Linked DNA regions of Hyphomicrobium denitrificans ATCC 51888. The protein of the gene in region 1 interacts with the protein of each later gene in a pairwise test. Links are inferred from orthologs where the notes say so. Each region holds a gene or a part of one and is shown on either strand. Other genes may lie near its edges.

Region 1 (2,743 bases):
CGACGGCCTGCTCGAGGTCGGCGACGTGACGCCGGAGGAACGCCGCCAGATCGAGACGCAGATCGCCTACCGCCGCGACAAATCCGTCGATCAGTTGCTGAGCGAAGCCGGCGAATTGATTTCCGGCCTTTCGCACTGCGCCGGCATTGTGCTCGCCGAAAAGCAGGTCGCGCGCCTGCGCCACATCGAATTCGTGCCGCTCGAACCCGGACGCGGCCTCGCCGTTCTCGTCGACGAAGACCAGAATGTCGAAAACCGCATCATCGCGCTGCCCGAGGGGCTGCCGCCGTCCGCGTTGCAGGAAGCCTCCAACTATCTCAACACGCACGTCCGCGGCATGACGCTCGCCGAGGCAAAGGTCGAGCTTGAGAAATCGCTGCACGTCGCCAAGGCCGAGCTCGATCAGCTCGCGCAGAAGGTCATCACCGCAGGCCTGGCGGAATGGTCCGGCGTTTCCGACGACCGCAAGAGTCTCATTGTTCGCGGGCAGAGCAATCTCTTGAAAGACGTGACCGCCGCCGAGGATCTCGAACGCATCCGCCAGCTGTTCGACGCATTCGAGGCGAAACAGGACATCGTCGAGCTGCTCGGCGCCTCCGACAGGGCGGAAGGCGTTCGCATTTTCATCGGTTCCGAGAACAAGCTGTTTTCACTGTCCGGATCGTCTCTGATCGTCGCACCGTTCCGCGATCAAACTCGTCACGTGGTCGGCGTCCTGGGCGTGATCGGCCCGACGCGGCTGAATTACGCGCGCATTATCCCGATGGTCGATTACACAGCGAAGCTGGTCAGCCGTCTCATTCCTTAAGGGTTCGTTGAGCGCCAGCGTCTACTGCGGTTCACGACCGCCTTGATTTTTCGGCCATTGCAGCCGATATCCCGGGACCCGTTCGTGTGCGCATCGGGTTCCCATCAATCCCAAGCGAAGAGAATCATGAGCGACGAGAACAAGCCGGTTGACGAGCCCATCGAGGACGCAGCGTCCGAGCACGGCGATGTAACGCCGGAACAGCTCAAGGCGATGGTCGCCGCTTTGCAGGCCGAGATCGACAACAAGACCGCTGAGGTCGCGGCCAAGCAGGACGCCTATCTGCGCGCCGTCGCTGAAACCGAAAACGTGCGCCGCCGCCTCGAAAAGGAAAAAGAGGAAACGGCGAAATACGCGATCTCGAAGTTCGCGAAAGATATTCTGACGGTCGGCGATAACTTCCAGCGCGCCATCGCTGCCGTGCCGAAGGACGCGCTCGAAGGCGATCCGGCGCTATCGGCGTTGCTTGATGGCGTCGTTCTCGCCGAACGCGACTATCGCGGCGCCCTCGAACGCCACGGCATCGTCGTCGACGATCCCGTCGGCCAGCCGTTCAATCCCCATCATCATCAGGCCGTGATGGAGCAGGAGAATCCTGACGTCCCGAGCGGCACCGTGCTGCAGGTTTTCCAGGTCGGTTATCTGATCGAGGACCGTTGCCTTCGCCCGGCGATGGTCGTCGTCTCGAAGGGCGGCCCGAAGGTCGCAAAACAGGACGTCAACGAACCACCTCCCGCGGCCTAACCGCTGCTGTGACGACGTTGCGCAGAGCCGCCGTCAGACGAAATCCGAGGGAATTCGTACTCTTGAAGCGCCATTTCGGATCAAATTATTCCTGACGAAATGGCCCAAAATCGAACGTGTTTGAGGGGAAAGGTTTGTGCTGGTAATCCGCGACCCGGTGGCCTTAAAGTTGATGTGCGGTTGCGCGGGTGAACCGTTGCACGCGAAAAACAGCTCCTTATATAACCGTCGGTCACACCATTGAAATCCTGGGGACCGGTGCTTTGAGCCCCTCGTGGGCGGGCACGTTGGATGCCAAACAAGGGTCCACCCGGTCTGCCGCAACTCAGAAGGATTGACGAGAATGTCTAAAGTAATCGGTATTGACCTCGGCACGACCAACTCATGCGTCGCTGTCATGGAGGGCGGAAAGCCGAAGGTTCTGGAGAATTCCGAGGGCGCGAACACGACGCCGTCCGTCGTTGCATTTACGTCCGACGACGAGCGTCTCGTCGGCTTGCCGGCCAAGCGCCAGGCTGTGACGAACCCCACGAACACCTTCTTCGCCATCAAGCGTTTGATCGGCCGCCGCTTCGACGACCCGGAGGTCCAGAAGGACGTTAAGCTGGTCCCGTTCAATATCGTTAAAGGTACCAACGGCGACGCCTGGGTCGAAAGCCACGGCAAGCAGTATTCCCCGCAGCAGATCTCTGCGTTCATCCTTCAGAAGATGAAGGAAACCGCCGAAGCCAAGCTCGGCGAGAAAGTCACGCAGGCCGTCATCACCGTTCCGGCGTACTTCAACGACGCTCAGCGCCAGGCGACCAAAGACGCCGGCAAGATCGCCGGTCTTGAAGTGCTGCGCATCATCAATGAGCCGACGGCAGCCGCGCTCGCTTACGGTCTCGACAAAAAGAAAGAAGCCAAGACCATCGCGGTCTACGACCTCGGCGGCGGCACGTTCGACGTGTCGATCCTCGAGATCGGTGACGGCGTCTTCGAAGTGAAGTCGACGAACGGTGACACGCACCTCGGCGGCGAAGACTTCGACATGGTGCTGGTCAGCTACCTCGCTGACGAGTTCAAGAAGGAGCAGGGCATCGATCTCCGCTCCGACAAGCTGGCTCTGCAGCGCCTGAAGGAAGCCGCTGAAAAGGCCAAGATCGAACTGTCGAGCGCCCCGCAGACCGAAATCAACCTGCCGTTCATCAC
Region 2 (3,400 bases), 2.1 Mb from region 1 along the record:
GAATCCGCGCGGCGCATCTCCTCGTGCAGCAGACCGACGGCATTGTTCTCCCAATCGTCTGAACGGAACGAGTTCGAGCAGACAAGCTCCGCGAAGCCATCCGTCTTGTGCGCGTCGGTTCCGCGTTCGGGCCGCATCTCGTGCAGCACGACAGGAATGCCCGCGCGCGCGATCTGGTGCGCGGCTTCCGATCCGGCGAGGCCGGCGCCGACGACGTGGATGGCAGCGGGTTTGATCATATGCACAGGACTTCCACAGCTTGCGAATCGCTCCGCTGCGTGGCGGTTTGAGGCGAATCGTTCGAATGTTAAGCGAGATCGGAAAGGGGCGGCCAAGCGCGCCCCTACCGGTACTTAAGCGGGGCGGCATGGGCTTGCAACGGGTTCTCTGTATGGTGTCGCTCGCAGCAGCGCTCGGCGCCTGCACGCACGAGCGAAACGGGCCGGTCAGCGATCATTACGCGGATTTCCAGGTCGACGCGCCGAACAAGAATACGGTGTCGGTCTGCCACGCCTATACCTGCAAGATGCGGACGAAGTTCAGATTTACCGACGCCGACATCGACGAACTCCGGGCAATCTTCAAGAAGGTCAAAAAGGGTGACACGGCCGCCGAGGAGCGTCGCGCCGTTGCGTATGCGGTCGGCTGGATGGAAACGCGGGTCGGCAAGGTGATCGGCACGGACAAGGATCGTCCGGGCATGGACTTCGAAGCCTCCGGAGACCCGACGCAAATGGACTGCGTCGATGAGTCGACCAACACGACCAGCTACATGCTCGTCATGCAGAACAATGGTCTGCTGAAGTATCACACCGTCGGAACGCCGTTCTCGAAGGACCAGCTCTGGAAGGGCGTCGCGGGCTGGACGCATTGGACGGCGGTGTTGAAGGAAACGTCGAACAGCCAGCGCTGGGCCGTCGACAGCTGGATCTATGCCAACGGCGAGAACCCGGCCGTCGTCGAGGTCGACAAATGGTACATCAAGGACCTCGACAGTCTGCCGGTTGCCGCGAAGTAAAACCGGACGAACTCAAGCGCCCGCAACGAAATCGTAGACCAGTTTGGCGTTGAGGGCGATGATCAGCACCGCGATCAGCATGGCGATCGCCGTCAGCCAGCGCGGAGAGACGAGCGCTCCCATTTTCGTCCGGCTCGCCGTGAACTGAACCAGCGGAACGATTGCGAACGGCAGCTGCAGGCTGAGGACGACCTGAGACAGGATCAGGAGCTTGCCGGTTTCAGCTTCGCCGTAAAGCAACGTCACGCCTGCTGCCGGAACCAACGCCACCATGCGCGTCACGAGGCGGCGCACCCACGGCGCCATCCGGATTTGCAGGAAGCCTTCCATCACGGCTTGACCCGCCAGCGTCGCCGTTACCGTTGAATTCAATCCGCAGCAGAGAAGCGCGACGCCGAAGAGCGTCGGCGCGATGGCCGAGCCGAGCAGCGGATGCAGCAGCGATTGCGCCTGTCCGAGTTCGGCAACGTCGGTCTGGCCGGTCTTGTAGAATGTCGCGGCCGCGAGAATGAGGATCGAGGCGTTGATGATGAGTGCGAGCGAGAGCGCGATCGTGGAATCCCACGTCGCGAACTTCAGGGCCTCGCGCTTTTCTTCCGTCGTATCGCCATAGGCGCGCGTCTGCACGATGGCCGAGTGCAGGTAGAGATTGTGCGGCATGACCGTCGCGCCGAGAATGCCGAGCGCGAGGTAAAGCATGTCCGGATTGCGGATGATGTCGGTCGTCGGCGCGAAGCCGCGGATGACGGCGCCCCATTCCGGGTCGGCGAGCGCGATCTGAACGGCGAAGCAGATCGTGATGACGCCGAGCATGGTCACGATGAAGGCTTCGAGATAGCGGAAGCCGAGACGCTGCAACAGCAGCACGACGAACACGTCGAGTGCGGTGATCAGCACGCCGATTTCCAGAGGCATTCCGAAGAGCAGGTTGAGACCGATTGCGGTGCCGATGACTTCGGCGACATCGGTCGCGATGATCGCGGTCTCTGCGAACAGCCAAAGCGGAAATGATGTCCAGCGCGGATAGCCGTCACGGCACGCCTGAGCGAGGTCGCGGCCTGAACCGATCGCAAGGCGCGCGCAAAGCGCCTGCAGGATGATGGCCATGATGTTGGACAGCAGCGCAACGAACAGCAGCGTGTATCCGAATTTCGATCCGCCCGCGATCGATGTCGCCCAGTTGCCCGGGTCCATGTACCCGACGGCGACCATGTATCCGGGGCCGAGAAAAGCAGCGAAACGGCGCCAGGGCGTTCCTTTGCGGGCTACGGCGACCGTGCCGTGGACGTCCGCGAGCGAGCGGTCGGCAAGCTCTCTGCGCCAGTCGGCGTTCCACGATGCCGGCGTTTTTAGCGCCGCCGCAGCTTCAGATTTCACGTCCATCGTGGAGGAGGTCCATTTCGCAAATGACAATCATTTGCAACTGAGATAGCCGAAACCTCCGTCTTCCGTCAAGCGGACGCGGCAATGCGGCAGAGGAAAAGGGGGCAATGTGGAATGGCACCCTGCGCCGTGGCGAGGCAGCGGAATTTGGAGGTATCGGCCGTCAGCGTCAGGAATTCGCCGGAAGTCCGTGCCAGGACGGACTGGCCAAATCGCATTTGTCATGGCTTCATTTATGAAGGCTTCATCGCTTCTCGCCTTGACTGTTCAGGGTCGCCATCGGGATCGATCGCCATGCTGCCGCTCGGATGACGGGCTAAATGATGTGTACGCCGGATAAGGTTCGACATGTGGGCTCCCTATAAGAAGCGCCTCGAACGCGATCTCGACCGTTGGCAAGCCAATGGTTGGGTGACGCGAGACGGTCACGCGGCAATCCTTTCCGACATTGCAAGCCGTGGCCCGTCCGTCAGCCTGGCATCGGCGCTCGCCATCCTCGCCAGCGTCTTGTTCGGATTTGCGGCGATATCGTTCGTGGCTGCGAACTGGGAAGAGGTGCCGCGTCTCGGACGGCTCGCCTTGCTGCTGGCATCGATCTGGGCAGGCTACGGCATGGCCGGGTGGCTGGCATCGCGCGGACACGCGGCACTTGCCGACGCAGCGATCCTGTTCGCATTGGGGATGTTCGGTGCGAGCATCATGCTCATCAGCCAGATGTATCACGTCGACGGCAATCCGACGGACGCGGTTTTGATGTGGTGGCTTGCAGCTTTGTTTGCTGGCGTCCTGCTGCGCTCTAATCCGGCCTTGGCTTTGGCGATGATCCTCGTCTGCGTCTGGTCAGGCATGGAAGTGTCGCAGAGCAACGCGGTGCATTGGCCGTTCCTCATCGGCTGGGCGGCTGTCACGGCGGCGTTTCTCTGGCAGCGCTGGTTCCCCGGCCTGCACCTTTCGGCGCTGGCGTTGACGATTTTCATCATTTCGCTCGGATATCTGCTC

The links.
Region 2: the proteins of grpE (region 1) and HDEN_RS06300 interact in binary tests that used the Escherichia coli proteins (3 or more experiments, as listed by UniProt). The link is inferred for Hyphomicrobium denitrificans ATCC 51888 from one-to-one orthologs.

The regions. Positions count from the first base shown.
Region 1 is NC_014313.1:3,452,035-3,454,777, reverse strand. It holds grpE (nucleotide exchange factor GrpE), read left to right. Parts: upstream 1-934; coding sequence 935-1,552; downstream 1,553-2,743. Other genes in the region: dnaK (molecular chaperone DnaK), read left to right, coding at 1,896-2,743; hrcA (heat-inducible transcriptional repressor HrcA), read left to right, coding at 1-808. UniProt on the Escherichia coli protein: Participates actively in the response to hyperosmotic and heat shock by preventing the aggregation of stress-denatured proteins, in association with DnaK and GrpE. It is the nucleotide exchange factor for DnaK and may function as a thermosensor.
Region 2 is NC_014313.1:1,304,659-1,308,058, forward strand. The notes cover bases 217-3,098. They hold HDEN_RS06300 (Nramp family divalent metal transporter), read right to left. Parts: upstream 2,402-3,098; coding sequence 1,031-2,401; downstream 217-1,030. Other genes in these bases: trmFO (methylenetetrahydrofolate--tRNA-(uracil(54)-C(5))-methyltransferase (FADH(2)-oxidizing) TrmFO), read right to left, coding at 217-239; HDEN_RS06295 (hypothetical protein), read left to right, coding at 392-1,018; HDEN_RS06305 (DUF2157 domain-containing protein), read left to right, coding at 2,750-3,098. In the rest of the region: more of trmFO, read right to left, coding at 1-216; more of HDEN_RS06305, read left to right, coding at 3,099-3,400. UniProt on the Escherichia coli protein: H(+)-stimulated, divalent metal cation uptake system. Involved in manganese and iron uptake. Can also transport cadmium, cobalt, zinc and to a lesser extent nickel and copper. Involved in response to reactive oxygen.